Regions from separate parts of the Bacillus paralicheniformis genome, predicted to be linked through region 1. Evidence: riboswitches for the same ligand, from Rfam matches in the RefSeq annotation. Region 1 holds a riboswitch; each other region holds the start of a gene.

Region 1 (7,502 bases):
TTGCGGACGGCGATGATGTTAGCGTAAGGATTGTCTTTTGGAGACTCAAGCTCGATTGAATCAGTTTTCGGATTGAGCTTGTTTTGGATCGCGTAGTTCACATTGATGAACACTGCGTCAGCTTCATTGGCTTCGTATGCTTTTGCCGTCATTTCAGGCGCCACATCATTTTTGATTTTGAGGTTTTTCTTGTTTTCTGTAATATCTTTTACTGTCGCATCCACTTTTTCAATGCCTGATTTCAGCTTGATCAGTCCGGCATTTTCAAGCATTGCAAGCATGCGGCCCTGTTCAGCGGCGTTGTTGCTCATAATAATTTTTGCACCGTCAGGAAGGTCTTTTAAAGATTTATACTTTTTAGAGTAAATGCCGAATGGCTCAAGGTGTACCGCGCCGACGTTAACAAGATCGTAGTCTTTATTTTCTTTCATTTCCTGTTCAAGATACGGGACGTGCTGGAAGTAGTTCGCATCGAGATCTTTCGTTGCAAGCGCCTTGTTGATCAGTTTGTAGTCCGTGAAATTTTTGATTTTAAGCTCATAGCCTTTTTCTTTCAAAAGTGGCTTTGCTTCTTCAAGGATTTCAGCGTGAGGCGTCGGCGTCGCTCCGACTGTGATGACTTTGCTGTCTTTATCCCCTTCGCTGCTGGAAGATCCGCAAGCGGCTAAAACGCCTGCAAAAATGATGAATAAAGCTGTTAATAAACCTTTTTTCATGTTGATGTCCTCCCTAACGTTTGTCTAATTTATTTGTTATAAAATCCCCGATAAACTGGATGATAAACACAATAGCTAAGATGAAAATAGTGGCGATGAGTATAATATCGGGATTGTTCATCTGAAAACCGTTTACATAGGCAAGGTTCCCGAGTCCGCCTGAACCGATTGCTCCGGCCATCGCCGTCGAACCGATCAGTGCAATCGCCGTAACCGTAATGCCAGAGATCAAGGCCGGCATCGATTCGGGCAGGAGCACTTTAAATATGATCGTCGATGTTTTGGCTCCCATCGATTTTGCCGCTTCAATCACGCCCTTATCAACTTCGCGCAAAGCGATTTCAACCAGGCGGGCATAGAACGGAGCGGATGCGATAATCAAAGCCGGAAGTGCGGCGTTCGGCCCCAAGATCGTGTTCATTAAAAACTTTGTGAAACCAAGCAGCAAAATAATCAATATAATAAAAGGAATAGACCTGAACACATTGACGATTGCCGAGATTACACCGTTCACGACTCGATTCTGCCAAATGTTTCCTTTTGAAGTCAGATACAGCAGCATACCGAGAATCACTCCGATGATAAAAGCAAACAATAGGGAAATTCCTGTCATATATATCGTTTCATACGTAGCTTCCCACAGCTGCTCCATATCTACGTTTGGAAACAGTTTTTCAAACATTCGTGATCACCTCTGCTTCTACTTGACGGCTCTTGATGAAATCGACCACATCATTGACCTCGTTTTCATATCCGTCGACATGAATGAACAATGAACCGTATGCGCCGTCCTGAGTTTGCGAGATTTTGCCTTGAAGGATGTTGACTTCAACATCGAACTTCCGAATGATCTGTGTGATCAGCGGCGATTCGGCCGCTTCACCGACGAAGGTGAGCTTGATCGTCCGCCCCGATGTCGTTTCTTCGAGGAAATGCTTCAGCGTTTCCTGTGTTTCCACCGGTTCTGTTACCTGCTGAACAAAGCGCTTTGTCATTTCTTCCTGCGGCTTGAGGAATACGTTCAGCACATCGCCTTCTTCCACGACCTTTCCGTTTTCCATGACGGCCACTCTGTGGCAGATTTTCCTGATGACATGCATTTCATGAGTAATCAGGACAATGGTCAGTCCGAGCCTTTCATTGATATCGGACAGAAGACCCAGGATCGAGTCAGTCGTCTGCGGATCAAGCGCTGATGTCGCTTCATCGCATAAGAGAACTTTCGGATTGTTTGCGAGCGCCCGAGCGATGCCGACGCGCTGCTTTTGGCCTCCGCTAAGCTGTGAAGGGTAGGCATTTTCCTTGCCTTCAAGTCCGACAAGCTTTATCAGTTCAGCGACTCTTTTCAGACGTTTTGCTTTGCTGACACCGGCGATCTCCAGCGGAAACGCAATATTGTCGCGGACCGTTCTTGACCACAATAGGTTGAAGTGCTGGAAAATCATGCTGATTTCCTGCCTTGCATTCCTCAGCTTCTTCCCTTTGATCTCACTGATTGTTCTGCCGGCTACTTCAACCGTGCCTGAAGTCGGCTGTTCAAGTCCGTTCAAAAGACGGATCAAGGAGCTTTTTCCAGCTCCGCTATATCCAATAATTCCGAAGATTTCACCTTTTTTAATCGTAAGGGTGACATCCTGGACAGCATTGACATCTCCATGCTTTGACCGATAAATCTTTGAAACATTTTGAAGATTTATCAAAAGCCATCACCTGCTTTCTTGCTCAATTCTCATAGTTGTCTAAATCCCTGATCAAACAATGAAAAAAGCCTTTCTGCACACATGAGCAGAAAGGCTTTTGAATAGTCTGGGCCTTTCTCTCATCTTTCAAAGCATAACGCTTCGTGTGAATTGGCACCATTTCAACACGTGTTGATGGTTGCCGGGTTTCATAGGGCACTTCCCTCCACCTCTCTGGATAAGAGAATCATATATTTATTTTTTGATTATTATGATCGGAATTCTTAAAGTAGGATATCATGCGAAAAAATAGTTGTCAACTATTTTTCGTAAGACAATCGGCCTACGGCGAAAAGAGACGAACGTAAACGCTCGTCTCTGTCCGACTTATACACGGAATGTGCCGATTTTTCAAATTTTTAAAATGTCTCTGAATAAAGATCGCTGTTTTTAAAAAAGCCGTCCGTCAGCCATAAAATCGCTTCAAGCTTCAATAAAGCTCTGAATGAGCCTTTTACTTGAACAGTGCCGCGCTGTACGAGATGCTGCAATGAAATATCGCCGTGAAGAAGGTCAATAATCTCGCTTTGCTCTCCAAAAAAGGTCAAATGAGCTTTCTCTGCAAGAGAAGATTTTTCCATTTCTCCTTTTTCGTTGATCGCTAACGTAAAAGCTTCTTTCTCGCCTTGAAACGTAATCAGCAAAGCCGTTGTCGATAATAGAGGTTTTAAAAAAAGAGCCTTGTCCTCTCTTTCTATCAATCCCATTTTCTCCAACTGTATAACCTCCTGTAAATTGGTCATACTTACAGATTCTCTGTCTGCCGCAGGAGTTCCTTTAGGAATTGCTCGACAAGTTTTTGCTGGTTATTTCCCGAGAAATATGTCAAAACCGCCCTTAATCCACAACATTTTGTTTAATCGTATCGTATAAGTAGGAAACGGAGTGAAAAGCGTATTCTTTTTTGACGACTTCCCCGTTTTTGTAAAGGATAAAGCATGGAACGCTTTCTATTTCCTGCTGCTTGGCAAATGCCGGGGAATAATTGAGATTGTTTTTATAAAAAGGAATGTCCTTTATCATTTCATCAACGACTTCCAGCATTCTTCCGGCCAGCTGACACGTTCCGCAGAACGGCGTGTATACATATAGAAGACAGGTCTCATGTTCAAGCCGTTTTAGCTCTTTTTCTTGGAGTTCTTGCATCTGTTGAACCGCACCTCAATACGTTTTATAATAAATATTTTGTATGTACCCGGATGTTTGAACGAATTAATACTTCTGCAACATGCTGACTCGGGGCGGAAGCGACTTCTTTGTATACCCTATCGATGTATAGATGCGAAGCTTGGGGGAGCTCCCTCGTCAGCTGCCGGCGGAGCTTTTCCCCTGATTCATCGGCATCCACCAGGATATAAACGTCTTTATCAAACAGCGTTTCGGCGAATTCATCGAGTTTTGCCTGGCTGATCGTTCCGTTTGTGCAAATAATATCCACGGGCTCTTCGATGACATGCTTCACTTTTTGCTTATCTGATTTCCCTTCGACGATCATGACTTTTTCATTTTCCGGCATATGGATCACCTTTAAAGATTTACTTGTAAAAAAAGGCAGTGAATATTCACCGCCTGATTTGATTAACACCAGCCTTGGTGGTCATCACAGTCTACATATTTAGCATCCGGACCGCTTACGGTATCCGCCGTTTTGTAAAATCTCTCATCTTGGAATGAATATCCAGATTTCAACTCGTATTGATCCTTCCCGGTCATTCGGCCGATCAGCTCATTCTCATGGTACAGCTGCATTCCGCCGTTTTTTAATCGGCTTTCCACATGTTCTGTAATATCAATACGTTCTTTTTTCAGCGTCAATTTGGACACCCCCTCTTGATATAGAGTATCCAAACGACACATGGCTATCCTGAATAATCCTTAGTCTTCTTTTATCATGTCCTCATATTGCTCGGCTGTCATCAGATTTTCGATTTCAGAAGCATCGGACGGCTCGACGATAATCATCCAAGCCTTTTCATACGGAGACTCGTTGACGAATTCAGGGCTGTCTTCCAGATCTTCGTTCACTTCGACCACTTTTCCGTTGATCGGGGCATACAGCTCAGAAACGGTCTTTACGGATTCAACGCTGCCAAAAGGCTCGTCCGCTTTGATTTCGTCTCCCACTTCAGGAAGCTCGACAAATACGATGTCTCCAAGTTCGGATTGGGCGAAGTCTGTAATGCCGATTCTGACTTTATCTCCTTCTGTTTTCACCCATTCGTGTTCTTCTGAATAACGCAACTCTTTCGGTGTGCTCATGCTAACCCCTCCATAAAGTGTTTTAATCGATCCTACATTGAAGATATCATATTTTGATGGGTTATAACCAGTATGTCTTAAACTGATCTTCTTTAAAACCGACCGTTACTTTACTGCCGTCTGTCGCAATCGGGCGTTTGATCAGCATACCGTCCGAAGCCAGCAGTTCCAGCTGCTCATCTTCAGACATGTTTTGCAGCTTGTCTTTTAAGCCGAGTTCACGGTATTTTTGTCCGCTCGTGTTGAAAAACTTCTTCAATTCAAGCCCGCTTTTCTCGTAGAGCTCTTTCAGTTTTTCCTTGCTTGGCGGCTCTTCTGCGATATGTATCCCATTGATTTCTTTGCCATGGTCTTCAAGCCATTTTTTCGCTTTACGGCATGTCCCGCATTTCGGATACCAGTAAAAATCCAAAGCCATACATACACACCCCTCTCATTTAATCGAGGTAATTTTAACACAGATCGAATGAAAAACCTAAAACCGTGCTCCATTCTATAACAGCTAAAAACCCCGCCTAAGCAGGGCTTTTCGTTTAAACGATATATTTCTCAGCTTCAAAGACTCCCTTGGCTGCCTGGCGCTTTTTCTCAATGACATTGACAGGCGTAAAGCGCGTCAATTTGCGGAGCGCGGACAGCATCATCCGCAGCGAATCACCTGATTCCATCGCAATGAGCGATTCCTTGGCATGGCTTTCAATTTCCTGAAAGGCAACTTGTGCAAAAATCTGCGTATAAAGAATTTTCTGGGCGTTTTTGTCTTCCCCGGTTGCCTGGATGGCTTTTTCTGTACGCAAAATAGCTGCTTCCATGGCGTAGACCTGGCTGACAATGTCGGCGATATTCACGAGGATTTCCTGCTCCTGGTCGAGCGCTTTTCCATATTTTTGCGCGGCGAGTCCCGCGATCATGAGCGCGATTTTTTTGGCGTTTCTCAGCAGATACTTTTCCTGTTCCAAAACGCCGTCACCTGGTTCTTCAGGCATGAGCATCATCAGTTCTTCCTGAAGCGCCTTCGCTTTCTCAAACAGAGGAAGCTCGCCTTTCATCGCTTTTTTCAAGTATGTGCCCGGGACGATGAGACGGTTGATTTCATTTGTGCCTTCAAAAATCCGGTTGATCCGTGAATCGCGGTAAGCCCGCTCCACTTCGTATTCCTGCATGAATCCGTAACCGCCGTGGATTTGGACGCCTTCATCAACGATATAATCAAGCGTTTCAGATCCAAATACTTTGTTAAGGGAGCATTCGATTGCATATTCAGCGATCGATTTCGCGACCTGGCGCCCGTCTTTTTGCTCTTCTTCGCTCAAGGTGCCCATTTTGTCTTCAAACAGCCCGACCGTACGATAAACAGAGCTTTCCATCGCATAAAGTCTGGCTGACATAGTGGCGATTTTTTCCCCGATTAAGCTGAACTTTGAAATCGGCGTCTTAAATTGCTGGCGCTGATTGGCGTATGAAGCGGACAGCTCGATGACCCGTTTGGAAGCGCCGATTGTCCCGACAGCAAGCTTATAGCGGCCGATATTTAAAATATTGAAGGCGATGACATGCCCTTTTCCCGGTTCGCCTAAAAGGTTTTCTTTCGGAACTTGAACCTGGTCTAAGATGAGCGTACGGGTCGAAGAGCCTTTGATGCCCATTTTTTTCTCTTCAGGCCCTGTGGAAACACCTGCGTAATCTTTTTCCACAATGAAGGCCGAAAAATGTTCGCCGTCTATTTTCGCGTAGACGATGAAAACATCGGCAAAAGCTGAGTTTGTAATCCATTGCTTTTCACCGTTTAATATATAGTGGGTTCCCGCCTCATTCAAAACGGCCGTTGTTTTTGCCCCTAATGCATCAGATCCGGAGCCAGGCTCTGTTAAGGCATAGGCTGCAAATTTTTCCCCTGTTGCAAGGGACGGCAGATACTTTTTCTTTTGCTCCTCGGTTCCGAAAAATACGATCGGAAGCGTGCCGATCCCGACGTGCGCCCCGTACGATAATGAAAAGCTTCCCGCTCTTGAGAATTTTTCGGTAATCAGCGCCGAGCTGATTTTATCGAGCCCGAGTCCGCCATACTCTTCAGGAACGTCAGCACCGAGAAGCCCGAGTTCTCCAGCTTTTTTCAGGAGCCTGACAGAGTGATCGAAATTGTGCTCTTCAATTTCGTCGATGTATGGCAAAACATCTCCGAGAATATAATCTTCAGTCGTTTTGGCGATCATTTTATGTTCATCTGTGAAATCTTCCGGTGTAAACAGCTGATCAGCCGTCACCTCTTCGATCAGAAAGGCTCCGCCTTTTTTCATATGGTCTTTTGTTTGTTCCATTGTTCCATCCCCCTTGTGATTAAACTAATTCGAATACCCCTGCTGCTCCCATACCTCCGCCGATACACATTGTTACAACGCCGAATTGCTCGCTTCTCCGCCGCATTTCGTGGATCAATGTCAGCGTGAGCTTTGTGCCCGTGCAGCCGAGCGGATGTCCGAGCGCAATCGCTCCACCGTTGACATTGACTTTTTCTTCATCGATGCCAAGCGACCTGATCACCTGGATCGCTTGTGATGCAAACGCTTCATTTAATTCGAATAAACCGATATCAGAGAGCTCAAGTCCTGCCATCTTCAGCGCCCTTGGAACAGCTTCAACAGGACCGATGCCCATCACCTCCGGCGGAACGCCGCCGACTGCGAACGAACGGAACCTTGCGAGGGGCTTTAACCCAAGCGCATCCGCTTTTTCTCTGTCCATGATCATCACTGCGGCCGCCCCGTCGCTCGTCTGCGATGAATTCCCT
Region 2 (7,502 bases), 1.9 Mb from region 1:
TTTATACAAATCGCACGACATTCCACTATGCATCAATGGCCGATCAGACAAATACGGCTGATCCGTCATTTATGAGCACATTGCAGTCAACCATTCAGTCAACAGCGCAATCGATGCATATATCTCTTGAACAAGCACAACAATATGTCGTGAAATATTTGACCGGACAGGCTCAGCTCAACTCGAATGTCATGGGCATCAATGACGCATTTATGTGGGCGGCCGGGTTCTGTGTCATCGGCCTCGTTCTCAGCCTGTTTTTGAGGGATGTCAGAAAAGACAAGCTGCGCAGGAAGAACAAGGCGGAGGAGCTGACATTGCTTCCGGCTCCTAAAGAAGCGAAAGAATCTTAAAATGAGGAGGTTCTGACATGAAAATTTATGTTGTTTACGACAGTGAAGGCGAGCATACGAAAAAGCTGGCTGAAGCCATTGCGGAAGGCGCAGGGGAACATGAGGCTGCAGACGTGCTGATCGATCATGTCAGCCAGGCGGATATTAGAAAGCTCGAAGAAATGGATGCTATCATCTGGGGCTGCCCAGGTCATTTCGGTACAATCAGCTCCGGATTAAAAACTTGGATCGACAGGCTGGGCTACCTTTGGGCGGAAGGGAAGCTGATCAATAAGATCGGCGCAGTCTTCTGCACAACAGCGACAACTCACGGCGGTCTTGAGGCGACAATGCTCAACTTAATAACACCGATGCTTCATCAAGGCATGATGGTCGTCGGCTTGCCTGGAAATGTACCTGAAAATGCTTTATACGGGTCTTATTACGGTGCAGGCATCACGTGTCCTGTCGACAGTGACGAACTGATCGGCGAAGAAGGCCTGGAGCTGGGCCGGGCTTTAGGCAGACGCGTCGCCCAAGTGACAGACCGCTTTACAGCAGGACAGTGAGGAGCGATTTGACATGACCATTATATTGACCATCATCGCTGCTGTCCTCGTCATTATCGGTCTGGTGGTATTTAATGTGCGGTCGGCGTCTTCACAGGATAAACCCGAACATGAGGATAACGCGGCAGCTGAAGCTGGCATTCCTCATGTTCAGGAAGAAGAAGCGCCTGAGCAAGTTGAAGCCGATCAGCAAGATCCGTTCGAAATGAATGATCAAACCTATCGGGCGATTCTGCAAAAACTTCAACATCCAAAAGAGGAAAAAAACCATTCCGAGAAAACGGAAATGGACGATATGGATTACCGAAAAGCATTAAAATCCATGAAAAAGCGGGAACAGGATTAAAGGCAAATTCGCTGGGAACCAGCGGGTTTGCTTTTTTTTTTTGCATTTTTTTGTAATATTTGATTGCGATTTTTACTGTATCGGTGTACTATTGATGTAGTACACCGATACAGTGACTAGAGGAGGATATGTTTTGCGGTCTTTCAGCGGTTTATTTAAAAAAGATTTTCTCATGGCAAGGTTTTGGTTTTTGGTTTGGATGCTGTGCATGATTTGTGCGATTATTGCAAGCTTTTGGTTTGCTCATTATACAGGCGAATCAATGGCTCTTTTTGGGGCGCTAGTGACCATTTTATTATTTCATAGTCTGTTTTGTCCTTTAATGATCCTAGCTCAGCTCCGTCTGGAAGGGAAGACGCAGCTTTGGTTATATAATCCGAACAACAGTGCGTTATTGCTGGTGTCAAAGCTTGCTTCAGCTGCCGTATACCAATTGATTTCCCACGCTGTTTTATTCATTTTCGGGCTGGTTGTCAGAAGCGTTCTGCTCTCCAGCAGCGCCGGTCTGTTTTCCGTGTCAGATTTGCTTCTCGTCAATATCGCTGTCTTTTTAGGCTCCATCAGTTTTTCCACATGGGTGATGTTTCTGTGGACGGTATATGAAGCGCTCAGAAAATATCCGGCTATCAAAAAAATCCGCTGGATCATTCCCTTGCTAATCTACAGTGCTTACGGATTAATCGAGGCGCTGTTCATCGAGAGCGGCTTATTCCAGGAATTGCAGAAATTGTGGAGCATTTCTTTAAAGGCTGAATTCAAACTTCATTACGAACATTCAGGATGGACTGTTACATTTTCTCAAGTTGATTTGCCGGGTGTTCTCCTGGTGTATTACACAGTCTTAGGCGTCTGTCTCTTCTATCTCTCCTGCAAATTACTGAACAGAAGAGTTGAGGTGTAAAAGAATGGCAAATGAATTTTCTGCTTCAAAGCCGATCTATAGGCAAATAGCCGAACAGCTCTTTAAAAAAATGATTCGCGGAGAGATCAAGCCGGGAGAAAAATTGCCTTCGGTCCGTGAGCTGGCTGTTCAGACACAGGTAAATCCGAATACAATCCAAAGAACCTACAATGAAATGGAAAGGATGGGCGTGGTGGAGACCAGAAGGGGACAGGGCACCTTTGTTGTTGAACATACGGAAGTCATCGATGATTTAAAGCGGGAGATGAGGACGGAAGTTATCGGGCAATTTGTCCAGAGCATGGAAGAGCTTGGCTTGTCTAAACAAGACATGTTGTTGGAACTTGACCGTTTTCTTCAGAAAGGAGATCCCAAATGAAGATTGAGCTGAAAAATGTCACGAAGAAGTTTGGCAAAGAGTATGCGCTCAAAGAGGCCGATCTGTCACTTTCTCCCGGGAAAATTTACGGGTTGACAGGACCGAACGGCAGCGGCAAATCTACGATCTTGAAGCTGATCACAGGGCTCTCGTTTCCGGATTCGGGCTCGGTGCTGATCGGAGGGCGGCCGGCAGCCAGAAAGGAGACGAAGAACATCGCCTATTTAACAGAGCTCGATATGTTCTACGATCCATTTCGGGTCAAGGATATGATTCACTTTTATGAAACCCAGTTTTCCGATTTCCGTATAAATAAAGCGTGGGATCTGTTAAAGGACATGAAAATCGACGGGGATAAAAAAATCGGCAAGCTTTCCAAAGGCAACCGGGGCAGGCTGAAGCTCGCGCTCACATTGGCGCGCGATGCAGCAGTCGTGCTGCTTGATGAGCCGTTTTCCGGTCTTGATCCGATGGTGAGAGAATCGATCGTCAAAAGCCTTCTTACATATTTGGAGCTTGATAAGCAGACAATCGTCATCGCCACCCATGAGATTCATGAAATTGAACAAATTTTGGATGAGGTCGTTGTCGTCTTAAATGGCCGAATTGAAGAAAAAAAGGATGTCGAACAGCTGCGCGAGGAATCCGGAATGTCGCTTTTGGAATGGCTGAAACGGTTTATTGAAGAAAAAAATTGAAAAGGCTGGAGGAGAAACAGTGGAAACACTTTTGGAATTAAAAAATGTATCAAAAACGATCAGGGGGAAAAAGATTATCGACGGCTTGAGCTTTGACGTGCGGGCAGGCGAAATATTCGGCTTCCTGGGTCCGAACGGCGCCGGAAAAACGACGACGATCCGGATGATTGTCGGGCATATGAACATCACCGCCGGTGAAATCGCCGTGTGCGGCGTCAGCGTAAAAGAAAATTTTGAAAAGGCCGCGCGGCATATCGGAGCGATCGTTGAAAATCCGGAACTGTATAAATTTTTAACGGGCTATCAAAACCTTCAGCAATACGCGCGCATGACGAAAGGCGTGACGAAACAGAAAATTGACGAAATCGTCGAGCTTGTCGGATTGAAAAACAGGATCAATGATAAGGTCAAAACGTATTCTTTAGGAATGAGACAAAGGCTTGGCCTGGCCCAAAGCCTTTTGCACGATCCGAAGCTCTTGATTCTCGATGAGCCGACGAACGGGCTTGATCCGGCCGGTATCCGGGAAATTCGCGATCATTTAAGAAAGCTGACGAGAGAAAGAGGTATGGCGGTCATCGTTTCAAGCCACCTGCTTTCAGAAATGGAGCTGATGTGCGACAGGATCGCCATTATCCAGAACGGAAAGCTCCGGGATATTCAGCATGTGCACGGACCCGCTCGGGATGAAAAGAAGCGCTATTATATTCAAGCGGATGACAATCAGGCTCTGATGCGGGAAGCGGCTGCCTTCAAAAAGATGAAGGTTGACGAAGCGGATGGCGGGATAGAGCTCAGCCTTCAAAAGGATGAAGTGCCTGATTTGATCAAACACTTGTCAGACAACGGTGTCCGCCTATATGAAGTGAAGGCTGTGAACAAATCGCTGGAAGACCGGTTCCTGGAAATCACCGCAGAGAAGGAGGAAGCTCAGCATGTTTAATCTCATCGTAAATGAATGGATCAAAATTTTTAATCGAAAAGGCACATATGTCATGATTGCGATTTTGCTGTTATCTGCCATCGGGCTGGGCGTTCTCACAAAGACGATCGGAGAGACAGACCAAAACCCGGACTGGAAAAAAGAATTGATGCAGGAAAATAAAGATATGAAAGAACAACTTAAAGGGGTCAATAATCCGGCACTTGAAAAAAGCTATGAACGGTTGACCGCCATTAATGAGTATCGAATCAAGCACGATTTGCCGGAAGACGGGGACTATTCGGCCCTGTCGTTCATCAGCGACGCGAGCAGCACCATTCCTCTCCTCGGTCTGTTTGTGATCACGGTGGCTGCGGGAATCGTTGCGAATGAATTCAACTGGGGAACGGTGAAGCTGCTTGTCATCAGGCCGATCAGCCGCTTTAAAATTTTGCTGGCAAAATATTTTACAGTTCTGCTTTTTGCATTGGCTTTGCTTTTCATTCTGTTCGCAAGCGCGGGTATCACAGGCATTGCTTTATTCGGGGCAGGCGACGGCAGCCAGGTTCACTTGGCGTACGCCGATGGAACAGTTGAAGAAAAAAGCCTGCTGCTGCACTTGGCCGGCAGCTATTTGCTGAATTCAATCTCGCTTTTGATGATGGCGACAATGGCCTTTATGATTTCAGCTGTTTTCAGAAACAGCTCGCTTGCCGTAGGTATTTCAATTTTCCTTTTGGCAATGGGCGGAACGGTGACAAACTTGCTCGCAACGAAATTTGATTGGGTGAAATACATCTTATTTGCCAACACTGATCTCACTCAATACTTTGACGGATCTCCGCTTGTTTCAGACATGACGCTGGGATTCTCGATTGTGGTGCTGGCTGTCTATTTTATCGTTTTTCATGTGCTCGCCTTTGGTGCATTCACAAAAAGAGACATCGCTTCATAAGCGGTTTTCGCAAAAAAAGCCTGACGCCGGTTTTCCGGGCGTCAGGCTTTTTTTAAATATAAAAAGACTGCTGACATTCGGTCAGCAGTCCTGTATGAAGATCAGCGGTTCACAGCTTACGCTTTTGTTACGTTAGCAGCTTGTGGTCCGCGGTTTCCTTCAACGATTTCGAAAGATACAGATTGGCCTTCTTCCAAAGTTTTGAAGCCTTCGCCTTGAATAGCAGAGAAATGAACGAATACATCGTCTTGTCCTTCAACTTCGATGAATCCGAAACCTTTTTCAGAGTTAAACCATTTTACTTTACCTTCTAGCATGAAATTTCCTCCTAAAGCGATAACGCTTAAATTCACTATTCTTGCTCTAAAACAAACTTCCAAGACGAAAACTCTTACAAAACTTTCTTCTTAAAGATAGTTCGAACAAAAATAATTACCTTTACTTTACCAGTGTTTAAGCGAAATTACAACTGCTAAACACAATTTTTTTAAAAAAAGTGAAATTTAATAATCAGGGCGAAAAATAAAGCATTAAAAAGCGGGTTTTTGAAATTTTCACAATTCTGATTGACAACATTTCAAAGAAGCTGTAAAGTTAGGTAAAACTTCATGCATCAACACTTCTTATTTAGAGAGGCGGAGGGAATTGGCCCTATGAAGCCTCGGCAGCGGGTTCTGCATACAGCAGAATACTGTGCCACATCCAACAAGCCGTACGGGCTTGGAAGATAAGAAGAGAGCGGACCACTCTATTTACTTCGTGTCGTCTAAGGCTTCTTCTTATTTTTTAAGAGGGAGCCTTTTTTGTTAGCCAAAAAGAGGAGGAAGATCATCATGATTACATTTGAAGGCGTTGAAAAGGTCTATGAAAGCGGCGGACAGAAGGTTCATGCGCTCAATGGAATCGACCTTCATGTAGATAAAGGGGAAATATACGGCGTCATCGGATTCAGCGGCGCAGGGAAAAGCACGCTGATCCGCTGTGTGAACTTCCTTGAAAAACCGACGGCCGGAAAGGTATTCGTCGGCGGAAGAGACTTAATGTCTCTGTCGAAAGCTGAGATTCGAGCTGTTAAAAGGAAGATCGGCATGGTATTTCAGCATTTTAACCTGTTAAATTCAAAGACGATTTTCGCTAATGTCGCTGAGCCGCTCGCGCTTGTCAAAACACCGAAAGCCGAAATCAAGCAAAAAGTGACGGAACTGCTCCATTTTGTCGGACTTGAGGATAAAGCCCGCGATTATCCGGATCAGCTGTCGGGCGGCCAAAAGCAGCGCGTCGGCATTGCCCGGGCGCTGGCGACAAATCCGGAGGTTCTGCTCTGTGATGAAGCGACATCCGCGCTTGACCCGCAGACGACCGGCGATATTTTGAAGCTGCTGAAGCGCGTCAACGAACAATATAACATCACGATTTTGTTGATCACTCATGAAATGAATGTGGCAAAAGAAATCTGCGACAAAGTCGCGGTCATTGAAAAAGGAAGGATCATTGAATCAGGCAGCGTGTTTGACGTGTTTTCCGCGCCGGAAACCGAAACGGCCAAAAGCTTTGTCAAATCAGCCATCGACCACGAGATACCTGAATCGATTCAAAAATTAAATGTGAAGCATCTCTACCAGCTTCAATTTGTCGGCGAATCTTCCGGGAAGCCATTTCTTTCGCAAGTGGCAAAGCGGTTTGACGTAGAAGTCAACATTCTGCACGGAACGATTACAGAGCTTCAGGGAATTCCGTTTGGCAGTATGACGGTTGAACTGCAGGGGGAAGACGGTGAAATCGGGCGGGCGCTCGAATATATCCGCAGAGAAAACATTCGCATCAGGGAGGTATAAGCATGCTTGTTACATATGACCAAATCATTGACGCACTGGTTCAGACGATTCAAATGACGGTTTTCTCGCTTTTATTTTCAAGCGTGATCGGCATTCCGCTCGGCATTTTGCTGGTTGTCACAAGGAAGGGGCATCTGCTTGAAAATCCGGCAGTTTTTACGGTTGTCAATATGATCATTAACATTTTCCGTTCCGTTCCGTTTATCATCTTGATGGTTGCTTTAATTCCGGTGACAAGGCTGATTGTGGGGACGTCCATCGGCACATCGGCAGCGATTGTTCCCCTGACTTTTTATGCGGGGCCTTACATCGCAAGGCTCGTCGAGAACTCTCTGCTTGAAGTCGATCCGGGAGTCATTGAAGCCGCTGAAGCAATGGGAGCGACTCCGCGGCAGATCATCTTCCGGTTTCTGATTCCGGAAGCGCTCGGTTCGCTTGTGCTGAGTTTTACGGTGGCAACGGTCGGATTGGTCGGAGCGTCGGCGATGGCTGGTGCGATAGGCGCCGGCGGTCTTGGGGATTTGGCGATCACATACGGCTACCAAAGGTTTGACACGCTGACGAT
Region 3 (7,502 bases), 2.1 Mb from region 1:
GCTGCCGATATATCCGGCTCCTCCTGTAACGAGTACGCATGTCATTGCCATGCTCCTTTCTGCGCCTCTTTTTTTAGGACGCTTTCCAGGTAGGCGAGCAGTTTTGGCCGCATCTCGTCCCGCATAAGAGCGATTTCCGTACTCGCTTTAAAACTGCCCAGCTTGTCGCCGATATCAAAGCGGCTTCCTTCCAATTTGCGCGCATACATGCTTTGTTCCCGGCAGATTTCCCTTAGTGCGTCAGTCAGCTGAATTTCATTTCCCGCACCGCGCTTCGTTTGTTCGAGCACAGGGAAAATCGAAGGCCTCAGCACATAGCGGCCCATAACCGCGATATTTGAAGGGGCTTCTTTGACAGACGGCTTTTCCACAAGATCGTCAATTTGATATACTTTGTTCTTTTGCGCGGACGTCTGAATAATGCCGTATTTGCTCACGTCCGGCGGATCGACTGGCTGAACGCCGATGACTTCTGTCTGATATTCTTCAAATACTTCGAGCAGCTGCCGAAGCGCCGGCGTTTCTGACACCATGATGTCGTCGCCGAGAAGGACGGCAAACGGCTCATCACCGATGAAATGCTTGGCCGATAACACCGCATGTCCGAGACCGAGGGGCTCCTTTTGCCGGATATAATGAATATTCGCCATATCGGCGATGTCGCGTATCTCTTTTAACACATCATTTTTTCCTTTGGCGAACAGGTTTTGCTCCAGTTCAACAGAGCGGTCAAAATGGTCTTCAATCGAACGCTTATTTCTTCCTGTAATGATAAGGATGTCTTCTATTCCTGATTGAACAGCTTCTTCCACGATATATTGTATAGCCGGTTTATCGACAATCGGCAGCATTTCTTTCGGCTGCGCTTTTGTTGCCGGCAAAAACCTTGTACCCAAACCGGCTGCTGGGATGACTGCTTTTTTTACTTTCATGGTTATTCACTCCTGGTCTTTTTTATGAATCTGTTCCGGGTTTTTGAAACACCCAAAGCCTGTTTCCGATAAAGTTGATCGCCATTCCTGCGACTGTTGCGGACATTTTGCTGACAAAAAGGGAAAGGCCGGCTTTGTGAAAAATATACAGAAGGACAAATGTAGCGCCCGCTGCTGCAAGATTGATTATGATAAACCGGACGATTTCCGCGCCATGCGCTTTTTCCTTTACTTGAAACGTCCATGTCCGATTCCAGATATAGCTGTTTGCTACGCCTGCCGAATAGGAAAACAGCTGTGCGGCCAGATAGGGGACGCGGAGGGACGTAAGGATGAAAAACACGGCGAAATCAACGAGTGTGTTTCCGGCTCCGACTATCCCGAAACGGGCGAGTGTGGTGATGTTTTTTTTGTTCATAACGGCATTCGGCTGTTTACCTCCCGTCTATTTTGTGTAGGGCTTCGTAAAAGCTTAGAAACAACTTTAATAGACAATGTTGAATAAACGATAAACAAAAGATGAACAAACTATGAAATGTTTTCTGGAGGAAAAGAAAAAACCGTTCCGCTTAAAAAGCGGAACGGTTACTTTTTGACCATTTTGACATGGGGGATATTCGCATCTAAAAATTCTTCAGACACGACTTTATAGCCGTGTTTTTCGTAAAAGGGAACAGCCTGTGTCTGCGCGTTCAGCATGAATTGAACCGCGCCTTGCTTGGCGGCTTCCTCTTCAAGCGCCTGAATGATCAGGTTGCCGATGCCGAGGGAGCGGTGGCTTTTCAGTACACAGATTCGTTCAAGTTTGCCATAGCCGTCGACAAGCCGTAGCCGGCCAGCGCCGATCGGCTCTTTTCCGTCATAGATGACGAGATGTGAAGATTCCTGATCGAGATGATCCATTTCTTCTTCCGGTGATACGTGCTGCTCCTTGATAAAGACTTCCTTTCTAACAAAGAAGGCGTCTTCAAGCTGTTGTTGATTCTTCACAATGACGGCTTCCACTGGCTTTCTTCACGCTCCTAAAATAAAAGTTTCATAGACGGTCCAAGATCCGTTGTCCAATTGGTAAAGCAGGTGAAAGCGGTCGATGACTTCTTCGTGGGACGCGTCTCTCATTTTCAGCGTGCCGAGGACGTCGGAATGCTCATCATCTGACAGCTTTTGTGCGACTGTGACATGGGGAACAAACGCATATTCGGGTTTGTCTTCCAAAACGCCGCTGTACATTTTTTCATGAAGCTGCGTCAATTCTTCTGTCGGTTCGGCTTTCATGTAGATGACATTATTGACAGGGGCAAAGGAACTGAATTTTGTAATCTTCAGCGTGACCGGTTTCAGCTCTTTTGAAAGTTCCCTCAGGTGTCCTACGACGCTCGCGATCTCGTCTTCGGACACTTCAAAAGGTGTTCTTAATGTAAGGTGGGGCGGAATTAAAGCGTAATTCGGGTCATAGCGTTTTCGGTAGGAATTTGCAATGTCCTGAAGTTTTTTTGATGGAAATAGCACAATACCGTATTTCATTTTGTTCCCTCCTTAAACAATTGATATGGTTTAGTATATCAAAGATGGGCCGATATACAGAGAGCTACAGCATTTTTTTTAAAGCGGGGGTGATGAGCGGCTGCCAGTATGTCCACTTGTGATCCCCGTCGAAAGCTTTGAAATCGTAGTTTGTCTGCTTTTCTTCAAGCAATTCTTTTAATTGCTCATTTGGACCGGTGAAATCCAAAATTTGATCATCAGTCGTTTTGACGGCGGTTTCTTTCTCTCCGATTTGGTGGCAAATTGAAATAAGCTGCAGGGAATCGGACTGTTTCACTTTATCGAGAACATGGCGGTCGACATAAGGTGACTGCATAATGACGTTTCCGAACATATTCGGATAGTCAAGCGCCGTCATGAGGGAAACCGTTCCTCCGAGCGAGTCTCCGATCAGCGTCCTGCCTGATCCGACTTGGTATGTCGGGTACTCACTGTCGGCGAAAGGGACGAGTTCATTTGCCAAAAAACGTTTATACGCTTCGAATTTTGACCCTTCCGGATGGTATGTAAGCCTTCTTTCCTGTACGTTTTTGTACGGAATGCCGATGATGATGCTTCTTTCGATTTCGCCGTTCGCCAGCAGTTCTTCCACCTGTCTGCTGATGCGCCCGAGGCGGAAATAGTCATGTCCATCCTGTGCGATGATCACATGATATTTGTAAAGCGGCGAGAAGGATGACGGCAAATAGACGAGAAGCTCCATTTCCTCGCCGAGCTCTTCCGAAAAAAGCTTCTTCTCCTGAATGACTCCTGTTTTCATAGCCAAGATGAATTCCTCCAGAAATAATGTTTGTGAACGTTTCCATTCATTTTAACACGAAATTCTCTTGTGAAAGAAGCGAAAAGGGCTGCCGAACTGTTCGGCAGCCGTGATTTTTTATGTCCGTTTTTTTTCGTACCAGGGCGTTGACGGTCTATCCGGAGGGTATCCGCAGCGTTCGCGGTACATTTTTCTTTCCTCTGTGAAATCCCACCAGCTTTTAGCGCTTTCGGGATCGTTGGCGTAATGGACGATGCATCGCAGCGCATCTTCTGCACAAGGATCTTCCCAGTAGCCTTTCAGTTTTTCGAGGCGGATGATCAAATCCGCACCTGATTCATGCTTGATGTCGCCAAGGGAATAGTAGCCCAGGTCAACGGCGCACTGCGCCATTTTCGGCCCGATGGAAGGAGCGGTTTGAAACTGGGCGAGCGCCTTGATGTATGCGGCGCGCTCCAAAGACGAACCGAGCGTATGTGCAAGGACGGACAGATCCATATATGCCGTGTTTTTTATTTTTACCTTGGCTGTCCTTAAGTTTGACCGTTCTTTTTTTGTCAGAGGCAGCTTCATATGAACACCTTTTAAAGATACAGATCGAACATGTTGACGTCATAGCCGAGCTGTTTTAAATAATTAAACAGCTGGGCCCTGTGATGGAAGACGTGGGTGAGCGTTTCCGTCAGCCAGCGGCTTTGGGTCATCCCTTCATCAAGGTAAAACGGCTTTGTTTTTTTCGTCAAAAATTCCTCGTCGGAGAGGGAAGTCATATACGTTTGAAAAGCGGCGAATCCTTTCTGCATCGCTTCAGCCATTTGGTCAGCCGACTGCAATGCACTATACTTCTTTTCAATTCGGGAGATGGCGGCCTCTTCCTTTTCCTGCATGATAGCCATGTCGGCTTCTGGGATGGCCGTCAGATGGCTTGCCAGTTCTTTCAGGCTTCGCATGCGGTCGGCGGGCCGGTAAGACCAGTCAGATTCCTTCACTTTTTTCAGAAGATGACACGTGGAGCGGATGCCCGTCTCCATCTCGTGGAACAAATCGCTCCGCAGGGCTTGAACTTGATTCATTTGCTTCATCCTTTCCATTTGGCATTATTCTAAAAGTATCACCTAATCCTGACAGGCTTTGTCACGATTCTAAAAAAAAAGTCAGTCGTACCTTGCTAAAATGTCAGAAGCCTTTCGTTTCAGCTGAAGCTTGATTTCCGCGGGTTCTTTGACAGTTGCCTCAGTGCCGAGGTTCCACAAAAGTTCCCCGAAATACTCAAGTTCTGGTCTGGGGAGGTTTGCATCGATCGCCCCCGTCCCGTCATCCCGCATGGTGAGGATCTTGAATAAGTCCACATCAGCCGCAGCCCGCCTGGCTCCTCTGCGTGTCAGTTCCGCTTGCAGCCGCACCGGTTCAGAGCACTCGCTCTCCGAATGTTTGATCCAGCTGAGAACCGATCGATAGGGAAGCTGGCGGGCCAGCGGGCTGGCCGCTTTTTCCGCCCGAAGGATGCGGTCGGCGCGGAACAGTCTGAACGCCTGCCTTTTAAAGCAATAGGCCGGACAGTACCAGAAGCCGTTCCAGCTGAACAAGCCGATGGGCTGGATGGATCTCTCCGCGCAATCGTCTGTTCCGTCATAAACGACCGTCAAAACGGATTGATTGATGGCTGCATCAAGAAGCGTTTCTAAATGTTCGGCGGCTTTTGGACGATGCGGATTCCAGAACACGATTCTGTCTTTCATCGCATCAATCCGCTCCTGTGTTTCCACGGGAAGGTGGCGGTAGAACTTTTTTAAAACCATCCGCGTTTCCGCATCAAAGGGAAGCGATCCGAAAAACTGCAGAGATTGATACGCGAAAAACATAGCCGCCGCCTCTGATTGTGTAAAAAAGAGCGGCGGAAGCACAGGTTCATTCAGCAAATAATAGCCTCCGTTCGCGCCTGTTTCAGAATAGATCGGGACGCCGAGCGCGCTCAGCTCGTCCAGATCGCGGAGAATCGTGCGGTAGGAAACCCCGAATTCTGCTGCGAGCTCCCCGGCCGTAAATTTTCGTTTTGTATGAACGGTCATCATCAATTCGATTAATCGCTCTGTTTTTGGCATCTGATTCCTCCGGTTCCGTCGTTTGGTTTCATCATACCATGTTCAATATGAGGAAAGATTTAAAAATGACCCTTGAAAAATGTCTTGACTTAGGTTAAAGTAAAGAACAATCAGAAAATTGAAGAGATTCTTATCACGAGAGGTGGAGGGACTGGCCCTTTGAAACCTCAGCAACCGGTCTGCACTGACGATGTCAGTGTACCAAGGTGCTAAATCCAGCAAGCAGATGCTTGGAAGATAAGAAGAAGCGCATAATCCCCCTTCTTCTTATGAAGAAGGGGTTTTTTATTTTTAAAAGGATGGTGTCATATGACTGAACATGTACAAACAACGCTGGCGCAAATCGGCAACCGCAGTGATGAAATAACGGGAACTGTCAATCCTCCCGTTTATTTCTCTTCTGCGTACAGGCACAAAGGGATCGGGGAATCCACAGGGTTTGATTACATTCGCACAAAAAATCCGACAAGACAGCTTGTTGAAGATGCAATCGCGAAACTCGAAGGGGGAACGCGCGGCTTTGCGTTCAGTTCCGGTATGGCTGCCATTCAGACGATCATGGCTCTGTTTCAAAGCGGGGATGAGCTCATCGTTTCGTCCGATTTATATGGGGGAACGTACCGCCTTTTTGAAAACGAATGGAAGAAATACGGACTTCGCTTTTTCTACGACGATTTTTCAGACGAAGACTGTATCAAGTCGAAAATCACGAACAATACAAAGGCACTGTTTGTAGAAACGCCGACAAATCCGCTCATGCAGGAAGCTGATATTCAAAAAATCGCGCAAATCGCCAAAGAGCACGACTTGCTGCTCATTGTTGACAATACGTTCTATACACCGGTTCTGCAAAAGCCGATTGAGCTCGGCGCTGATCTTGTCATTCACAGCGCGACGAAGTATTTGGGCGGTCATAACGATCTTTTGGCGGGGCTTGTCGTTGCAAAAGGCGAAGAGCTGTCTGAGGAAATGTTCCAGCACCAAAACGCCATCGGCGCGGTTTTATCGCCGTTCGATTCATGGCTCTTAATGAGAGGGATGAAGACGCTCGCTCTCAGGATGAGACAGCATCAGGAAAACGCGCGGGAACTTGCGGCCTTTTTGGAAGAGCAGGAGGAAATTGCCGATGTTCTTTATCCGGGAAAAGGCGGCATGCTGTCATTCCGCGTTCAAAAAGAAGAATGGGTTAATCCGTTGCTGAAAAATCTCAAGACGATCTGTTTCGCCGAAAGCCTCGGCGGAGTCGAAAGCTTCATCACCTATCCGGCGACACAGACCCATATGGATATCCCGGAAGACATCCGAATTGCAAACGGCGTCTGCAACAGACTTCTGCGCTTTTCAGTCGGAATCGAACACGTCTCCGATTTAAAGCAGGATCTAAAAGCTGCGCTGGAAAAAGTAAAAGGGGAGGCGGTTCCGCATGAGTCATGAAAACTGGACGCTTGAAACACGGCTTGTTCATAACCAAAATAAAACGGACGGAGCAACCGGAGCCGTCAGCGTGCCGATCCAGCACGCCTCAACCTTTCATCAAGGCTCTTTTGACAAATTCGGCGAATATGACTACAGCCGGTCAGGAACACCGACAAGAACGGCGCTTGAAGACACGATAGCCGAGCTTGAGGGAGGGACGAGGGGATTTGCTTTTTCATCCGGAATGGCCGCGATTTCCACCGCCTTTCTGCTTTTGTCAAAGGGCGATCACGTGCTTGTCACAAAAGATGTGTACGGCGGCACTTACCGGATGATTACGGAAGTGCTGAGCCGCTTCGGGATTGAACATACTTTCGTCGATATGACGGATTTAAATGAAATTGCTTTAAACATAAGGGAAAATACAAAAGTCATCTACCTTGAAACACCGTCAAATCCGACGCTCGGCATTACGGATATCAGAGGCGTCGTCAAGCTTGCCAAGGCGCACGGCTGTCTGACGTTTCTTGACAACACGTTTATGACCCCGGCGCTGCAGCGGCCGCTCGAGCTCGGCGTCGATGTTGTGCTACACAGCGCGACGAAGTTTTTAAGCGGACACAGCGACGTATTATCAGGACTTGCCGTTGTGAAAGACAAAAAGCTCGGGGAAGAACTTTATAAGCTGCAAAATTCGTTCGGCGCTGTTCTCGGCGTCCAAGACTGCTGGCTTGTGCTGAGAGGGCT
Region 4 (7,502 bases), 2.1 Mb from region 1:
GAAAGATCAAAAATTAAAAATCGTTTATCAGCGGGCAGATGGACAAACAGCTGATCGAATTGTAGCACCGCTTGGACTGGTAGCTAAAGGGTCAAACTGGTATCTGATTGCATCTAAAGAAAATGGGGAGATTCGAAATTACAGGGCTTCACGGATTCATTCTGCCACTCCTGTCCGCGAAACATTTGAAAGGCCCGAAAACTTTGATATTGCTCACGTATGGCAGTCTTCAACAAAGGAATTTATCGAAAGGCTGCCGACGTATGAAGTGCGGGTGAAGGCGGCGCAGGACATCTTGCCGAGGCTGTCGTTTACCAATTATTTTGTGCGGATCATCGAAACAAATGAGGTCGATCAGGAGGGGTGGATCCCCGTTACATTATCTTTTGATACGGAAGAAGAAGCGAAAAGGTATATACTCGGGTTCGCAGAGCACATAAGGATTATTGAACCTAAAGAACTGCACGGGAAGATACTCAACATGGCTGAATCCATTGTTGCTCATTATAAATCCTGAAGTATTCGCGGCATATGTTACGTCCATACAAAATGAACCCTGCAGGCCGCAAACGGCAAGCAGGGTCTTCGGGTTAATGAACATTGAAATATCTGGCTTCCGGATGGGAGACAACGATCGCTGATACGGAAGCTTCGGGCTCCATCATAAAGCCATCTGTTAAATGAACGCCGATTCCTTCAGGCTGGATGAGTCTGAAGAGTTTTTCCTGATCTTCGAGATTCGGACAGGCCGGATATCCGAAGGAGTAGCGCTGTCCCTGGTATTTCGCCTGAAAACGCTGTTCCATCGTGAAGTCTGGTGCATCAGGGAAGCCCCAGCGGTCGCGGATAACTTGGTGCGTCCGTTCGGCGAGTCCTTCGGCCAGCTCAAGAGCAAGCGCTTGTACCGCATGACTTTTCAAGTAGTCGCCTTCCTCCTTAAAGCGGTTTGCGGCTGCTCTTACATGTCTGCCCGCTGTCACGGCAAAGAACGAGACATAATCGAGCTCTCCTTTCGGTCGGACATAATCGGAAATACAGCGGTACGGAAGCTTTTCCTGCCTAGGAAAAACAAACGTTTCAAGGATGCTGTCTTTGTTCCCGGGGTCTAAAATATGGAGCGAATCCCCGTCGCTGTACGCGGGGAAAAATTGATAGACGACGGCGGGGTCGAACCAGCCGTGCTCTTTCCCGTCTCTCAGCAACTCGTCAATCAGCTCTTTCAGCTCCAGTGCTTTCGGATGCTGTTCAGCCAGGAGCTTTTTGACTTTTCCTTTCAAGCCGAGGTGATGGCCGAGCAGCATTTGTTCATTGACATACGGCACGATATAGGAAAGGTCGATGTTTTTCAAATAGTGCCGCTTCAAGTCTTCCGGCTGAAAGACCGGCGCCTGCGGAACGTGCGCCCGTTTTTCAAGCATTTCAATCACGGCTTTCGTCTGCTTTTTCTCCGTGACGGCGGCGGGTGCAGCGGCTTCTTTTTTCTCGAGAAACTGCGACGGGTCCGTCCGCAGCTGATTGGCGAGCGATAAGCCGTCCATGGCGTCCTTCGCGTATAAAACCGGCCCTTTATATTCAGGCGAAATTTTCATGTTCGTGAACTTTCTTGAAAGCGCGGCTCCGCCGACCATAATCGGGATGGAAATATCCGCTTTGTCGAGGTCCTGCGCTGTAACGACCATTTGCTGCGCCGATTTGACGAGCAGGCCGGACAGACCGATGATATCGGGATTCTCTTTGCGGACCGCTTCAATTAATTCCTGCGGTGTCACTTTAATCCCAAGATCGACAACCTTGTAGCCGTTGTTGCTTAAAATGATGTCGACTAAGTTTTTGCCGATATCATGGACATCGCCTTTAACGGTTGCCAAAACGATCTTTCCTTTGCCGCTGTCGTCTTTCTTTTCCATATACTGTTCGAGAAAGGAAACGGCAGCTTTCATGACTTCTGCCGACTGCAGCACTTCAGCGACAATCAGCTCATTGTTGTTAAACAGCCGTCCGACCTCCGCCATGCCGTCCATAAGCGGACCGTTGATCACGTCGAGCGGGGCGGCAAATTTTTTCAACGCTTGTTCGAGATCGGGAATCAAGCCTTCTTTTGTACCCTCGATGACGTACTCAGCCAAGCGCTCTTCCAGGGAAAGAGATGTTTTCGGCTGTTTGTCCGTTTTTTTCTTTCCGCGGTAGAAGTCAGTGAAGGATGCGAGCGTTTTGTCATCAGTGTGAAACAGAAGTTTTTCAGCCATTTCGACTTCTTCTTTAGGAATGGAAGCGAACCGCTCAAGCTTTTCCGTATTGACGATCGCGTAATCAAGCCCGGCCTGTGTTGCGTGGTACAAGAATACAGCATTTAAGATTTCCCGGCCGACGGGCGGAAGACCGAATGAGACGTTGCTGACGCCGAGAATCGTTAAACATTCAGGGAGCCGCTCTTTGATGAGGCGGATGCCTTCGATCGTTTCTTTAGCTGAGCCGATGTATTGTTCATCACCTGTTCCGACAGGGAAGACGAGCGGATCGAAGATGATATCGCTGGCCGGTATTCCGTACTTTTCGGTGAGCAGCTGATACGACCTGACGGCGACGGCCAGCTTCTTTTCCGCGGTGACCGCCATTCCCTCTTCATCGATCGTACCGACGACGAGTGCCCCTCCGAACTGTTTGACGAGCGGGAGGATGTCAGCGAACCGTTCTTCGCCGTCTTCAAGGTTGATCGAATTGATGATCGCTTTTCCCTGTGAGTATTTCAGCGCCTTTTCAATCACCGTTTTGTCCGTCGAGTCGATGACAAACGGGGCTTTTACTTTTTTCATCGCTTCTGTTAAGAAGCCTTCCATATCTTCCGCTTCATCGCGGTCCGGGTCTGCAAGGCAGATGTCGATGACATGGGCGCCGTTTTTCACTTGGGCTCTCGCGATTTCGGATGCTTCCTCAAATTTCTGTTCGGCGATCAGCCGCTTGAATTTTCTCGATCCGATGACATTTGTCCGCTCCCCGACAAAAAGGGGACGCATCGTTTCTTCATAAATTAGTCCGTCGATCCCTGAGACGGTGTGCGGCTTTTTTTCCGAAGGGACCGTCCGCGGCGGCAGCGAGGCTACTTCATCGGCCAGCGCTTCAATATGGGCGGGCGTCGTTCCGCAGCAGCCGCCGACAATGTTCAGCCAGCCTTCTTCTGCAAACGCCTTGATTTTTTTCGCGAGCGATTGCGGTGATTCATGGTATTGTCCCTCCTCATCGGGGAGGCCGGCATTCGGATAGCAGCTGACGGCCGTCCTCGCAAGGGAAGAAAGGGTTCTGATGTGATCTGTCATAAATTCCGGGCCCGTCGCGCAATTTAAACCGACGCTGACCGGCTTCATATGCTCGAGTGAGATATAGAACGATTCGATATCCTGGCCGGCCAGTGTCGTGCCCATCGGTTCGATCGTGCCTGATACCATGAGGGGAAGGGTTTTGCTGGTTTTTTCGAAGGCTTGTCTGATGCCGATAAAGCCCGCTTTAACGTTCAGCATATCCTGGCTCGTTTCGAGCAGCAAGAGGTCGGCTCCCCCTGTGATCAGCGCTCTTGCCTGTTCCTCGTAATTATCGATCAGCTCGTCAAAGGTCGTGCCGCCGGTGACGGAAAGGGTTTTTGTCGTCGGACCCATCGCGCCGGCGACAAACCTTGGCCATTCAGGTGTGGAAAACTTTTCGGCGGCCGCTTTGGCGAGTTTGACTGAAGCGAGGTTGACTTCATAGGCGCGCTGCCCGAGGTCGTACTCGTCCAGAACGAGCCGTGTGGCTCCGAATGTATTGGTTTCGATGATATCGGCTTTAGCGGCCAGATAGGCTTCGTGGATGCCCTGAATGATATGAGGTGCCGTGATGCTTAGAAATTCATTGCACCCTTCATAGGTCTCGCCGCCGAAGTCAGCGGCGGACAAACCGGCATTCTGGATCATCGTTCCCATCGCACCGTCAAGGACGAGGATTTTTTTCTTCAGCTGGTCATTGATGTTAGACATTTGTTTTCTCCTTTTCTTTCTGGTGGATATATGCCGTCAGTTCGGCGGTTAAATCAGACCGCAAAAACGGTGTGATCAGATAAATGCCGTTGAACAGGTCGCACGCCGCATCAAGCAGGGAGCGGGCGATCGCGAGCCCTTCCTCGGCCTGTTTTTGTTTGTCATTTCCCGCCAGCGCCATCTTTTCGCGGATTGAATCGGACAGTTTGATGCCGGGGATTTCGTTGTGGATGAATTCCGCGTTGCGGCTGCTGGTCAGCGGCATGACGCCGATATAGATCGGTGTTTCAAGATGCTTTGTTTCTTCGTGGATTTTGATGAGCTGCTCCTCTGAATAGACAGGCTGGGAAATGAAATAGTCTGCGCCGCAGGCGATTTTTTTCTCAAGCCGTTTCACCGCTTTGTCAATGTGTCTGACATTCGGATTGAAGGCGGCCGCCACTGAGAAATTTGTTTTCTTGCCGAGCGGTTTACCTGAATATGACAAGCCTTCGTTAAATTGCTTGATCAGGCTGATCAAATCGAACGATGTCAGATCATAGACGGAAGTCGCTCCCGGAAAGTCGCCGATTTTCGACGGATCGCCGGTAATCGCCAGTACGTCTGACAGCCCCAGTGTATCGAGCCCCATTAGATGGGACTGCAGGCCGATCAGGTTGCGGTCTCTGCATGTAATATGGATCAGCGACCTCATATCGAGGCGCTGTTTTAAGAGCGCGCCGCAGGCGACATTGCTGATCCTCGGTGTGGCAAGCGAGTTGTCCGCCAATGTCAGTGCATCGATTCCGGCTGATTGAAGCTCTTTAGCGGCGTGCAAAAATTTCTCAAAGTTTAATTGTTTTGGAGGATCGAGTTCGACGATAATGGACCGTTTTTGCTTGGCCAGATCGTCGAGAACGGGCTCTGTCCTTTCGTTTTGAACAGCAAGCGCCGCTTTCTTTCTGATTTTCACGCGCTTTTCGGTGACTGGAGGAAGCCCTTTGACCGCCTCAGCCATCGCCCTGATGTGGTTCGGCGTGGTTCCGCAGCAGCCGCCGATGATCCGTGCGCCTTGATTGCGGAATTCCTCCGCGCTTTCCCTGAAATATTCATCATCTGTCTCATAAACAAGCCTGCCTTCGACAAGGGACGGGAGGCTGCTGTTCGGATAGACGGAAAGATAGGCGTCTTCTAAAAGCGGGACTTCTTCAAGCGCTCTGATCATATGATAAGGGCCGAGGCGGCAGTTGATGCCAACGACGTCTGCGCCGAGGGATGCCAGCTGCTTCAGGCAGTCCGCAAGCGGGGTTCCGTCCTGAAGAACGCCCTCTTCGTGCATTGAGACATTCAAAATGATCGGCAGCTCTGTTTCCTTTCTGGCAATCTTTAAAACTTCGCGCGCTTCTTCTAAATCATAATAGGTTTCGAGCAGAAGTCCGTCCGGCTGCTCATTTAACAGAAGATAGAGCTGTTCGCGGAAGCTTCTTTTAATGTCCTCGAGAGAATACGAGTTTTTGTTGAACGTCCGGATTCCGCCGAGCGTACCGAGAACATAAGCAGAACCGGCGGCGGAGCGGGCGAGACGGACCGCTTTTTCGTTGATTTGTTTTGTTTCGTCTTCGAGCCCGTATCTGGACAGCTTGATGAAGTTTGCGCCGTACGTGTTCGTTTGAATGATATCGGCGCCGGCCTGTACATACGCTTCGTGGACGCGTCTCACTTCTTCGGGCTTGGAGATGTTCAGTTCCTCAAAACACCTGTCGATCCCGTAGGAATACAGAAGTGTGCCCATTGCGCCGTCCGCGATTAACGTTTTGCTTTTTATATCCTCCAAAAAACCCATCGTTTTCCCCCTTAAGCATTTTTGATAAACAAAAAAGTCTTCTGTGAAGCAGAAGACTTTTCATCGACATTTGTCCGTCTTCTTATCTTCCAAGCAGACTGCTTGCTGGATTTAGCACCTTGGTCATGAATATTCATTCACCGGTTGCTGAGGCTTCATCGGGCCAGTCCCTCTGCCTCTCTTGATAAGAACAGCTATTTAGTTTCTATTGATTACTTTTACTCAATTTACCGAAAATCGGGAGAATAATCAACAGTAAATTAAGAATTTATCGAAAATTTATAAATTGGACATCAATCGGCAGGTCGGCTTCCCTCACCATCGCGATGATTTGCTGAAGGTCGTCTTTATTTTTTCCGGTTACGCGGACTTGATCATCCTGCACTTGCGATTTAACTTTCAGACCCGATTTTTTTATCAGGTTATTGATTTTTTTCGCGTTTTCTTTGTCGATGCCCTGAACTAGTTTTCCGCGCTGTCTGACCGTGCCGCCTGAAGCGTTCTCAAGCTTTGAGTATTCGATGTTTTTCGTCGGGACGTTCCGCTTGATCAGTTTGCCGACAAGCACGTCTTTCAGCTGGTTCATTTTAAATTCGTCGTCCGATACGAGAACGAGCTCGTCTCCTTCGAGTGTGATGCTGCTTTTTGACCCTTTGAAATCATAGCGTGTGCCGATTTCCTTGAGAGCGGTCTGAATTGCGTTTTGAACTTCAGGCAGTTCAACCTTTGAGACGATATCAAATGAGCTTTCTTTCGCCATGTGAAAACCTCCATCCATTTTACTTATGAGTCAATTATAGTAGAATAAGGTGAAACTTCCAATATCGAGCGGTTTGCCTGGCCGCGATCCGGCAATAATTTTAACATTGGAGGAATAATAAGAAAAAGAAAAACAGGCGGATAAGAAAGGAAGAAACAGTATGAAACCAGGACAGCAGCTAACATTGAAAATAGATCATAAAGCCGATTACGGTTACTTTTTGACGGACGGCGAAACGGCGGTCCTTCTGCATCAGAGCGAGATCACGGAGGATATTGAAGACAGAGAAGAGGTCGATGTCTTTTTATATGTCGATCATGAAGATCGCTTGGCGGCTACGATGAGAAAGCCGATGATCAGCGCTGAACAGTACGGCTGGGTGGAAGTCGTTGATGCCGTCAGCGGCATGGGGGTTTTCGTCGATGTCGGGCTCTCGAAGGACGCCCTCGTTGCGACAGAGCATCTCCCGCCGTATGAATCAGTATGGCCGCAAAAAGGGGACAGGCTGTACTGTATGCTGAAAATCACGGGGCACGGAAGGATGTTTGCCAAACCGGCGCCGGAGGATAAGATCAGCGAGCTGTTTAGTGAAGCTTCACCCGGTCTGATGAATAAAGAGCTCACCGGAACGATCTACCGCTTGATCGCATCAGGCTCTTTTATGATTTCCGAAACCGGCATCAGAGGCTTTATCCATTCTTCTGAGCGAAAGGAAGAGCCGAGGCTTGGGGAAAAGCTGACCGCAAGGGTGATCAAAGTAAAAGAAGACGGTTCTGTTAATCTGTCGCTTCTGCCAAGAAAGCAGGATGCCTTATCGGTTGATGCAGAACAAATTTTGACTTATATGAGAACGAGAAACGGCGCGATGCCGTTCTGGGATAAAAGCGACCCTGAGGATATCAAAGAGCGCTTC

What was found. A riboswitch is a leader RNA that binds a small molecule or an ion and turns the genes downstream of it on or off. The one in region 1 is predicted to bind S-adenosylmethionine.
Region 2: another riboswitch for S-adenosylmethionine. It lies ahead of CP943_RS05410 (methionine ABC transporter ATP-binding protein); the one in region 1 lies ahead of metN (methionine ABC transporter ATP-binding protein MetN).
Region 3: another riboswitch for S-adenosylmethionine. It lies ahead of CP943_RS07080 (methionine biosynthesis PLP-dependent protein); the one in region 1 lies ahead of metN (methionine ABC transporter ATP-binding protein MetN).
Region 4: another riboswitch for S-adenosylmethionine. It lies ahead of CP943_RS06575 (bifunctional homocysteine S-methyltransferase/methylenetetrahydrofolate reductase); the one in region 1 lies ahead of metN (methionine ABC transporter ATP-binding protein MetN).

Annotation. Positions count from the first base shown of each region.
Region 1 covers NZ_CP023665.1:3,524,314-3,531,815, forward strand. Annotated here, with positions in the region: gene metQ (methionine ABC transporter substrate-binding lipoprotein MetQ) at 1-716, opposite strand, end outside; gene CP943_RS18095 (methionine ABC transporter permease) at 730-1,398, opposite strand; gene metN (methionine ABC transporter ATP-binding protein MetN) at 1,391-2,416, opposite strand; SAM riboswitch class I at 2,533-2,640, opposite strand; gene CP943_RS18105 (SCP2 sterol-binding domain-containing protein) at 2,815-3,171, opposite strand; gene CP943_RS18110 (thioredoxin family protein) at 3,293-3,601, opposite strand; gene CP943_RS18115 (toprim domain-containing protein) at 3,627-3,971, opposite strand; gene CP943_RS18120 (YusG family protein) at 4,034-4,270, opposite strand; gene gcvH (glycine cleavage system protein GcvH) at 4,331-4,714, opposite strand; gene CP943_RS18130 (arsenate reductase family protein) at 4,776-5,132, opposite strand; gene CP943_RS18135 (acyl-CoA dehydrogenase family protein) at 5,248-7,032, opposite strand; gene CP943_RS18140 (acetyl-CoA C-acetyltransferase) at 7,052-7,502, opposite strand, start outside.
Region 2 covers NZ_CP023665.1:1,054,143-1,061,644, forward strand. Annotated here, with positions in the region: gene CP943_RS05365 (DHA2 family efflux MFS transporter permease subunit) at 1-353, shown strand, start outside; gene CP943_RS05370 (NAD(P)H-dependent oxidoreductase) at 371-901, shown strand; gene CP943_RS05375 (hypothetical protein) at 915-1,247, shown strand; gene CP943_RS05380 (hypothetical protein) at 1,381-2,148, shown strand; gene CP943_RS05385 (GntR family transcriptional regulator) at 2,153-2,527, shown strand; gene CP943_RS05390 (ABC transporter ATP-binding protein) at 2,524-3,225, shown strand; gene CP943_RS05395 (ABC transporter ATP-binding protein) at 3,245-4,168, shown strand; gene CP943_RS05400 (ABC transporter permease) at 4,161-5,102, shown strand; gene cspB (cold shock-like protein CspB) at 5,219-5,419, opposite strand; SAM riboswitch class I at 5,723-5,836, shown strand; gene CP943_RS05410 (methionine ABC transporter ATP-binding protein) at 5,936-6,937, shown strand; gene CP943_RS05415 (methionine ABC transporter permease) at 6,940-7,502, shown strand, end outside.
Region 3 covers NZ_CP023665.1:1,385,013-1,392,514, forward strand. Annotated here, with positions in the region: gene galE (UDP-glucose 4-epimerase GalE) at 1-45, opposite strand, end outside; gene galU (UTP--glucose-1-phosphate uridylyltransferase GalU) at 42-938, opposite strand; gene CP943_RS07045 (GtrA family protein) at 955-1,350, opposite strand; gene CP943_RS07050 (GNAT family N-acetyltransferase) at 1,518-1,937, opposite strand; gene CP943_RS07055 (YjcG family protein) at 1,947-2,456, opposite strand; gene CP943_RS07060 (esterase family protein) at 2,521-3,243, opposite strand; gene CP943_RS07065 (helix-hairpin-helix domain-containing protein) at 3,355-3,810, opposite strand; gene CP943_RS07070 (DinB family protein) at 3,822-4,310, opposite strand; gene CP943_RS07075 (helix-turn-helix transcriptional regulator) at 4,392-5,339, opposite strand; SAM riboswitch class I at 5,467-5,583, shown strand; gene CP943_RS07080 (methionine biosynthesis PLP-dependent protein) at 5,649-6,773, shown strand; gene metC (cystathionine beta-lyase) at 6,763-7,502, shown strand, end outside.
Region 4 covers NZ_CP023665.1:1,296,553-1,304,054, forward strand. Annotated here, with positions in the region: gene CP943_RS06565 (helix-turn-helix transcriptional regulator) at 1-517, shown strand, start outside; gene metH (methionine synthase) at 591-4,007, opposite strand; gene CP943_RS06575 (bifunctional homocysteine S-methyltransferase/methylenetetrahydrofolate reductase) at 4,000-5,829, opposite strand; SAM riboswitch class I at 5,909-6,020, opposite strand; gene CP943_RS06580 (YajQ family cyclic di-GMP-binding protein) at 6,098-6,589, opposite strand; partial or broken gene CP943_RS06585 (CvfB family protein) at 6,730-7,502, shown strand, end outside.